Regions from separate parts of the Bacillus smithii genome, predicted to be linked through region 2. Evidence: riboswitches for the same ligand, from Rfam matches in the RefSeq annotation. Region 2 holds a riboswitch; each other region holds the start of a gene.
What was found. A riboswitch is a leader RNA that binds a small molecule or an ion and turns the genes downstream of it on or off. The one in region 2 is predicted to bind S-adenosylmethionine.
Positions count from the first base shown of each region.

Region 1: another riboswitch for S-adenosylmethionine. It lies ahead of BSM4216_RS07910 (phosphoadenylyl-sulfate reductase); the one in region 2 lies ahead of mtnW (2,3-diketo-5-methylthiopentyl-1-phosphate enolase).
Region 3: another riboswitch for S-adenosylmethionine. It lies ahead of metK (methionine adenosyltransferase); the one in region 2 lies ahead of mtnW (2,3-diketo-5-methylthiopentyl-1-phosphate enolase).

Region 1 is NZ_CP012024.1:1,678,390-1,681,670, reverse strand. It holds gene parC (DNA topoisomerase IV subunit A) at 1-1,216, shown strand, start outside; SAM riboswitch class I at 1,744-1,855, shown strand; gene BSM4216_RS07910 (phosphoadenylyl-sulfate reductase) at 1,939-2,685, shown strand; gene sat (sulfate adenylyltransferase) at 2,740-3,281, shown strand, end outside.
Region 2 is NZ_CP012024.1:3,026,316-3,029,596, forward strand. It holds gene BSM4216_RS14140 (carbon-nitrogen family hydrolase) at 1-36, opposite strand, end outside; gene BSM4216_RS14145 (pyridoxal phosphate-dependent aminotransferase) at 134-1,321, shown strand; SAM riboswitch class I at 1,409-1,516, shown strand; gene mtnW (2,3-diketo-5-methylthiopentyl-1-phosphate enolase) at 1,583-2,824, shown strand; gene mtnX (2-hydroxy-3-keto-5-methylthiopentenyl-1-phosphate phosphatase) at 2,821-3,281, shown strand, end outside.
Region 3 is NZ_CP012024.1:2,602,614-2,605,894, forward strand. It holds gene metK (methionine adenosyltransferase) at 254-1,456, opposite strand; SAM riboswitch class I at 1,744-1,925, opposite strand; gene pckA (phosphoenolpyruvate carboxykinase (ATP)) at 2,291-3,281, shown strand, end outside.

The DNA of each region.
Region 1 (3,281 bases), 1.3 Mb from region 2:
GAATTTAATGAATCGATTTGAATTCTCTGAACCGCAAGCAGAAGCGATCGTTTCCCTTCAACTGTACCGCCTTACCAATACGGATGTCACTGCTTTGCAAAAAGAAGCGGAAGATTTGAAAAAGAAAATCGCTGAATTGACGGCCATATTGGAAAGCGAAAAGAAACTATTGTCCGTTATTAAAAAGGAATTAATCGAAATGAAAAAGCGGTATGGGGATGAAAGACGGACGACCATTGAAAAAGAAATAGAAGAAATAAAAATCAATCCTGAAGTGACCGTTGCTATTGAAGACGTCATGGTAACCGTTACGAAAGAAGGATATATTAAGAGAACAAGTCTTCGTTCCTACTCGGCTTCAAGCGGTGCCGATTTGGCGATGAAAGATTCAGATCGGTTGCTGTTCCAAGCGGAATTGAGCACCACCGATGTGCTGCTATTGTTCACTAACAAAGGGAATTATTTGTATATTCCTGTACACGAATTGCCTGATATTCGCTGGAAAGAAATGGGGCAGCATATTGCCAACCTGATCGCCATAGGAAAAGACGAAAAGATCATTCAAGCCATTGCGGTCCAAAATTTTGAGGAAAAGGGCTATCTTCTCTTTTTCACGAAAAACGGCATGACCAAAAAATCTGAACTGTCTCAGTATAAAGCACAGCGCTATTCACGTCCGCTTGTGGCCATTAATTTAAAAGATAATGATGAAGTAATCGATGTGTTTTTAACAAACGGCCAAATGGATGTGTTCATTGCTACAAGGTTGGGATATGGGCTATGGTTTGAAGAAGAAGAAATTAATACCGTAGGACCAAGAGCGGCCGGAGTAAAAGGCATCAATTTAAAAGAAGATGATTATGTGGTCAGAGGAAAAGTATTCGTCCGAGGAGAACAGCCTTATATTTTTGTGGCAACCCAGCGCGGAGCTGTGAAAAAAATGAAATTGAATGAAATGGAAAAAATGTCCAGAGCTAAACGGGGTCTTGTTTTATTAAGAGAATTAAAATCCCATCCGCACCGAATTGCGTATTTAGATCTCACCGACAATGACTCCATCGTTTATTTGCGAACGGAAAAAGGAGTCGTAGAAACGGTTTCCCTTTCCGGATTAAGAGAGAATGACCGCTACTCAAATGGCAATTTTGCCATTGACGAATCAGAAAGCGGTACAGTCATAGAAGGATGGACAGAAAAACCGTCCGGTACAGAGTAAAGGATTTTTCTACGGCGAGATATATGTATAAGCAATGCTGTAAAACAAAAGTAGAAGGATCTCCCATCAAAAAGATTTTGATGGGAGATTTTTTTTGCACAATAATTCATTTGTATTGTTTTGAACAAATCATCAGACAAACAATATGGGTATTTATATCCATTTTTTAAAACATGTCGCTCTTTTTCGGATCACTTCCATGAAGGTACTACTTTTTAATGCCAAACCGTTTTCCACCGTAAAATCTTCAAACGCCCCATCAAGAAGTTAATCCTTTCAAGCAATGGATGTGGCAAAACAATGACTCCAATGCAGGAAATACAATGCCCCAAATTTAAGAAGGAAGAAAAATTTCATTTCAGCAAAGAGTTGTTCTCTTTAAATTTTTTCTTGCTGCCTATGAGTTTATTTATACGAAAAGGTAAAATGATTCTACAAATTTTATAAATTCCTATAAATTCCTATCAAAAAACTGCGGAAAAATTCGTTGACTTTTAGTAACTTTCTGATAAAATAAAAAGCAATTAAACTTATCAAGAACGACGGAGGGACCTGGCCCAATGAAGTCTGGCAACCTGCCTTGAAAAGAAGGTAAGGTGCCAATTCCAGCAAAATGGTATCCATTTTGGGAGATAAGGTATGTATGATATGGTACCTATTGATTCTTTCCTGAAATGGAAAGATTTTTTCATTTTACCATCAGCCTCTAAACAGGAACACCAATGAGTGGTATAGAAAGAAGGGGTATTTTGAGCGAATTATTTACGTTTGACACGTGGGATCATTATCAACTACCGGAATTTGATGAAAAGAGTGAAACAAAAGGGGCATTAGAAGTTCTGGAATGGGCCTATGACCATTATGGAGAAAAAATTGTCTATTCGTGCAGTTTTGGAATAGAAGGAAGTGTACTTGTGGACTTGATTTATAAAATCAATCCAAAAGCGACCGTCGTTTTCTTAGACACAGGACTGCACTTTCAAGAAACATACGAAACCATTGATAAAGCGAGAGAACGTTATCCGGAACTGAACATCGTCATGCAAAAGCCGGAATTAACGCTGCAGCAGCAAAGCGAACAATACGGTGAAGAATTATGGAAAAAAGATCCGAATTTGTGCTGCCATCTACGCAAAATTGTTCCGCTAAAAAGTGTTCTCGAACCTGTTGAAGCATGGATCTCAGGCTTGAGAAGGGAACAATCAGAAACAAGAAAACACACGAATTACATAAACCTTGATAAAAAGTTTGGCAAAATTAAAATTTGTCCATTAATTCATTGGACGTGGAAAGAAATTTGGCGGTATGCGTATAATGAAGAACTGCCTTACCATCCTTTGCACGATCAAGGATATCCAAGCATCGGATGCCAGCCTTGCACCTCTCCTGTATTTGATTTAGAGGATTTACGGGCCGGAAGATGGAAAGGCACCGGAAAAACGGAATGCGGTTTACATCTGCCCTCTTAAAATCACTAAACCAAGTAGACTGATTAAATATATAAAATAAGGAGGATCCTCTACATGACCGAAATAAAACCGCACGGAGGAGTTCTAATTCAAGCGTACAATCCAGAATATCCATTCGAAGGCATTGAAAAAGAAATTGAGCTGGATGCCACTGCTTTAAGCGATCTTGAATTAATCGCGACAGGAGCCTATAGTCCTTTAACAGGATTCCTAGAAGAAAAAGATTACAACAGCGTAGTCGAAACGATGAGGCTCTCCAACGGCATTGTTTGGAGCATCCCCATTACACTGCCGGTCACAAAAGAAAAAGCAGCCGATCTACAAATCGGGGAACAGGTTCGGCTTACTTTTGACTGTGCTACATATGGTGTGATCACCATTAAAGATATTTATGAACCAGATCAACAAAAAGAGGCGGAATTGGTTTACAAAACAACGGAACTAGCCCATCCGGGTGTGAAAAAAATGTTCAGCCGCGGAAATGTTTATGTAGGAGGTCCTATTGTTCTAGTCAAAAGAATTAAAAGAACGCAATTTAGCGAATTTTATTTTGACCCGGCAGAAACGAGAAGAATTTTCGCAGAAAAAGGCTGGAA
Region 2 (3,281 bases):
AATATCCAGTTGAAGACAAGCAATTTTGAATGTCATAATCATTCACCTCAAAAAATTTTGACTTTACAATTTGATTTTTACGATATATGATGTTTGACTAGAATTTCAAGAAAATTTTGAGTAGGTGTAAACGATGAAACATTTCGCACAATCGGAACTGCTGCAGAAACTGCCAAAACAGTTTTTTGCGTCTCTTGTCGCCAAAGTGGAAAACGTGAAAGCCCAAGGACATGATGTCATTAACCTCGGTCAAGGGAATCCGGATCAGCCGACGCCATCCCATATTGTGGAGGCGATGCAAAAGGCAGTCGCCAATCCCCGTTATCATAAATATTCGCCGTTCCGCGGCTATTCGTTTTTTAAAGAAGCGGTCGCGGCCTTTTATGAACGTGAATATGGGGTGAAACTGGATCCGGAAAAAGAAGTGGCGGTTTTATTTGGAGGAAAAGCAGGACTTGTGGAAATTCCGACCTGTTTGCTGAATCCGGGTGATCTTGTTCTCGTTCCTGATCCGGGATATCCGGATTATTGGTCGGGTGTCGCTTTGGCACAAGCCGAAATGGCGATGATGCCGCTTCGCGCTCAAAACCATTTTTTGCCGGATTACAACGAAGTCTCAAAGGACGTGGCAGAAAAAGCAAAATTAATGTTTTTAAACTATCCAAATAACCCTACCGGAGCGGCGGCATCGAAAGAATTTTTTATGGATACCGTTTCGTTTGCCGCAAAACACGATATTTGCGTCGTGCATGATTTCGCCTACGGGGCAATCGGATTTGACGGCAAAAAACCGGTCAGTTTCCTCCAAGCAGAAGGGGCTAAAGACGTCGGCATAGAAATATATACGTTCTCGAAAACCTTTAATATGGCCGGCTGGCGAGTGGGAGCCGCAGTTGGAAATGAAAGTGTCATCGCAGCGATTAACTTGCTTCAAGACCATTTATACGTCAGCTTGTTTGGTGCGATTCAAGAGGCAGCGGCTTGTGCGCTTCTTTCTTCACAAGAGAGCGTGAAAAAGCTTGTTTCGCTATACGAGTCGAGACGGAATACGTTTATTCGTGCTCTTTCGCAAATCGGTTGGGATGTCACGCCTCCTGCTGGCTCATTTTTTGCGTGGCTTCCTGTACCGAACGGCTGGACATCAGAGCAATTTTCTGATTTTCTACTCGAGAAAGCGCATGTGGCGGTTGCTCCTGGAATCGGATTTGGAAAACACGGAGAAGGGTATGTGCGCGTCGGTTTATTAACGAGGGAAGAACGGCTGGAAGAAGCTGTCCAACGTATTGCGAAGCTTGGTCTTTTCCATGTCGCAAAAAAATGATTGACACCGATAAAAATTCCTGTCATAATACAAATCAAATTTACCGATACTAAGAAAATTTTGAAAAGTCAATACATGATTCAAGCATTCTTATCAAGAGCAGGTGGAGGGACGAGCCCTATGAAGCCCGGCAACCGACTTAACAATCGTTAAGCACGGTGCTAATTCTTGCAGCGATATGCTGAGAGATAAGAAGAGTGTGAACCTCTAGCCTCTTCTTATGAAGAGGTTTTTTTATTGAACTTAGAAAGAGGGATGAACATGAGCCAAGTCATTGCCACCTATCTTATTCACGATGAGAAAGATTTGGAGAAAAAAGCAGAAGGAATTGCTCTTGGCCTCACGGTTGGTTCTTGGACCAATTTGCCGCAGCTGCAAAAAGAACAATTGCAGAAGCATAAAGGAGAAGTCGAGAGCGTCACACCGTTGGAAGAGGACGAGCGAGTCAATGAGTATCTGGGCAAACGTGTGAAGCGAGGACTTGTCCGCATTGCGTATCCAAGCCTCAATTTCAGCGCCGATTTACCGGCGATTTTAACAACCGTATTCGGCAAGCTGTCGCTCGATGGCGAAGTGAAACTGGTCGATCTTGCTTTTTCTGAAGAATTAAAAAAACAGTTTCCCGGTCCGCGCTTCGGAATAGACGGAATTCGCCAAAAAGTCGGCGCCGATCATCGTCCGCTTCTCATGAGTATTTTTAAAGGAGTCATCGGGCGTGATTTAGATTATTTGTCGGAGCAGTTAAAACAACAAGCCCTCGGCGGAGTCGATCTCGTGAAAGACGACGAAATTTTGTTCGAAAACGACTTAACTCCGTTTGAAAAGCGAATCGCCAACGGGAAAGCCGTGCTGAACGACGTATACGAAAAAACAGGAAAGAAAACGTTGTATGCGGTCAATTTAACGGGCAAAACATTCGAGTTAAAAGAAAAAGCAAAACGCGCGGCGGAAATCGGTGCCGATGTGATTCTTTTTAACGTGTTCGCTTATGGATTAGACGTATTGCAAGGCTTGCGCGAAGATGAAGACATTGCCATTCCGATTATGGCCCATCCAGCTGTCAGCGGTGCACTTACACCATCAGAGTTTTATGGCATCAAAAGCCCGCTCTTGCTTGGAAAATTGCTTCGATTAGCCGGAGCCGATTTTGCTCTTTTCCCATCGCCATATGGAAGCGTCGCCCTTGATCGAAGTGAAGCGCTCGGCATTGCCGACGAGTTGACGAAAGAAGATGAGCATTGGAAACGATCTTTCCCGGTTCCATCTGCGGGTATCCATCCAGGTCTAGTGCCGCTTTTAATTCGCGATTTTGGAATCGATAGCGTCATTAATGCCGGCGGCGGAATACACGGCCATCCGGATGGAGCTGAAGGCGGCGGAAAAGCATTCCGTGCAGCGATTGAGGCCGTGCTGGCAGGAAAAACTCTGGAAGAAGCTGCCAAAGACCATAAAGAGTTGAAAAAAGCTATTGATTTATGGGGCGCGCACGAGGTGGCAGTATGACAAAACCAATCATTTTTTGCGATTTCGACGGAACCATTACCACCCAAGATAATATCGCTGCGATTATGAAACAGTTTGCTCCTCCGGAATGGGAAATGCTAAAAGACGATATATTGGCGGAGCGGCTGACCGTTCAAGAAGGTGTCGGAAACATGTTTTCCCTCCTTTCTTCCGAATTGAAAGAAGAGATTACGGACTACGTTTTACAAACGGCCCGTATTCGCGACGGCTTTCGGGAATTTGTCGATTTTACAAGACAACACGACATTCCGCTCTATGTAGTGAGCGGCGGCATTGATTTTTTCGTCTATCCGATTCTGGAAGGGCTTATCGAAAAAGAACGCATTTTTTGCAACGGTTCAGATTTTAGCAATGAAACCATTCAAATTGTTTGGCCTTATTCGTGTGATGAACATTGCCAAAACGGTTGCGGCTGTTGCAAGCCGTCGCTGCTGCG
Region 3 (3,281 bases), 420 kb from region 2:
ATCAAATCACTTCCAATACCTCAACAGGAAAAGCGTCCAAGTTCAAAAGTCGAATTTTTTATCAGTCCTTTTCTAGTTGTAGGAGAGTTTGCCTATTGGAATGTTGTATAAGTATCCCCTTTTTCACGATGATTCATCAATTGTACCATTTATTCTCCACTATAGATGGCCACAATATTTGGATTCATTAAATAATCTTCACGTTCAAATGAAAAAGGAGCTACAGCTAAAAGTGTAACTCCTGTACATTTGTCTATTGATTTAATGCTTGTTCGCGAAGCGTTTGGGCTTTATCTGTTTTTTCCCAAGGAAGGTCCAAATCGGTGCGTCCGAAATGGCCGTATGCAGCTGTTTGTTTGTAAATTGGGCGACGCAGATCAAGCATTTTGATAATTCCAGCTGGACGCAGGTCGAAGTTCTTTCTCACGACGTCTACCAATACATCTTCTGATACAGCTCCAGTTCCGAATGTATCGATGGAAATCGATACCGGCTGAGCTACCCCAATCGCATAAGCAAGCTGTACTTCACACTTTTCTGCCAGTCCAGCTGCCACAATATTTTTAGCTACATAGCGGGCAGCATAGGCTGCAGATCGGTCTACTTTCGTCGGATCTTTCCCGGAAAAAGCTCCTCCACCATGTCTTGCGTAGCCGCCGTAAGTGTCTACGATAATTTTCCGTCCCGTTAATCCGGCGTCACCTTGAGGTCCTCCAATAACAAAACGGCCGGTCGGATTGATGAAATATTTCGTTTCATCATCGATCAATTCTTTTGGAACAATTGGGTCAATAACATGTTCTTTAATGTCGCGCTGAATTTGCTCTAACGTGATTTCCGGATGATGTTGGGCCGAAATGACAATCGTATCGATGCGCACAGGCTTGTCGTTTTCATCATATTCAACCGTTACTTGCGTTTTTCCGTCCGGACGCAAGTAAGGAATAATCCCTTCTTTGCGCACTTTTGTCAACCGGCGGGATAAAGAATGGGCTAAAGAAATAGGAAGCGGCATTAATTCTTCCGTTTCATTGCAGGCAAATCCGAACATCAAACCTTGGTCGCCCGCGCCAATCGCTTCAATTTCTTCATCCGTCATCGATCCTTCTCTTGCTTCCAGGGCGCGGTCCACCCCTTGAGCAATGTCGGGAGATTGTTCATCGATAGACGTCAAGACACCGCAAGTATCTGCGTCAAAACCGTATTTCGCCCGGGTATAGCCAATATCCCGCACCGTTTGGCGTACAATTTTGGGAATATCCACATAAGAAGACGTCGTAATTTCTCCAGAAACCAGCACAAGCCCAGTTGTTACTGAAGTTTCAGCAGCCACCCTTGCATTCGGGTCTTTTTCGAGAATAGCATCGAGAATGGCATCAGAAATTTGGTCGCAAATTTTATCCGGATGCCCTTCGGTGACAGACTCTGAAGTGAAAAGACGGCGTTTTTTTGACATCAAAGTTCCTCCTATCGCAGTTTCGATCAATTCCATTTCCTTCTTTTAACCCGCCAGTTAAGGTCTTGACAACAGAGAAAGTAAGCCTTATCTTTTTGGGGTCAAAACATTTGAAAATGGATGTTCGCTTTATTTTTAAACGGTACTCGTTTCCTTTCGTAGTATGGTATGATTGCCCGTTTCCAAAGGACCGGCAATCTCAATGGTCCAGCGCCAAACTCAATCAAAAAGAAAAACCTTTCCCAAAAGAATGCAGAGGAAAGGTTTTTGGTTACATGCGCCTTTCACTCTTATCGTTCAAGGTATTTACACCTTGCATCAGGTTAGCACCTTTCTCACAAGCCCCTCGCGTCGCCGGTACGACATAAGAAGCATGTCCTTTTACCTGACGGCTTCAAAATCATCGCTTGTCGTTGAGAAGGTTGCCGGGTTTCATCGGGCCTGTCCCTCCGCCAACTCAGGATAAGAGTATCCGTTCAATGTTAAACTATAACGTAGAAACCAAACGGGTGTCAACAAAATTTTGTCTTTCCGTTGACGCAATGTTTTCTTCCTGAAATAGAAATAAATTCTATTTTAAACCCGTCGCAACAGACGGTTTAAACGGACTCATTAAAACCTGAACCAAAAAACTCTGAATCATATCCTGTTTCTCCCTTTTTTCTTCCTTTTATATAGTATAGAATAGGCATGCCAATTAAGGAAAAGATGAAAAAAAATAGACAAAAATTTACGATAAATAGTATAGACTAATCGAATAAAAGTGTTATACTATTTCTTAAGTGAACTCGAAAATAACATCTAAAAATAAAAACAAAAGGATGGTTATTATTTATGAATTCTGTCATTTCGAATGAAATTTTGGAATTAGTTAAGGGATCCAATGTCCATGTTCAATTATCTGTCCCACAACTGGTTGAAAAAGTCCTTTCCAGAAAAGAAGGCGTATTAACTGCTTCCGGCGCCGTTCGCGCTCAAACCGGAAAATATACCGGGAGATCACCAAAAGACAAATACATTGTAAAAGAGCCATCAACCAAAGACAAAATAGACTGGGGACCGGTGAACCAGCCGATTTCTCCAGAAGTTTTTGATAAATTATACCATAAAGTCATTCGTTACTTAAAAGAACAAGAAGAAATTTTCGTATTTAAAGGATTCGCCGGCGCCGATCCATCTCATCGCCTTCCGATTCAAGTAATCAATGAATACGCATGGCATAATCTTTTTGCCCATCAGCTTTTTATCCGTCCGACGGAAGAAGAATTAGCGGGTCATCAGGCGGAATTTACCATTCTTTCGGCCCCTAATTTTAAAGCTGATCCTGAAGTTGACGGAACGAGATCAGAAACTTTTATCATTATCTCTTTTGAACGCAAAGTCATATTGATTGGCGGGACTGAATACGCCGGAGAAATGAAGAAATCCATTTTTTCGATCATGAATTACCTCTTGCCGGAATCCGGCGTCTTATCGATGCACTGCTCGGCCAATGTCGGTTTTGAAGGAGACGTTGCTCTGTTCTTCGGGCTTTCCGGAACGGGAAAAACCACTTTATCCACAGACCCGAACCGCCGTTTAATAGGAGATGACGAGCACGGATGGTCATCTACAGGAGTCTTTAATATCGAGGGCGGCTGCTATGCAAAATGCATTGGGCTTTCCGAAGAAAAGGAACCGCAAATTTATCATGCGATCCGCTTTGGGTCCGTTCTTGAAAATGTAGTATTGGATGAAAATACTCGGATTCCGGATTATAACGACTCTTCCTTGACAGAAAATACTCGTGCCGCCTATCCAATTGACGCGATCGATAATATTGTCG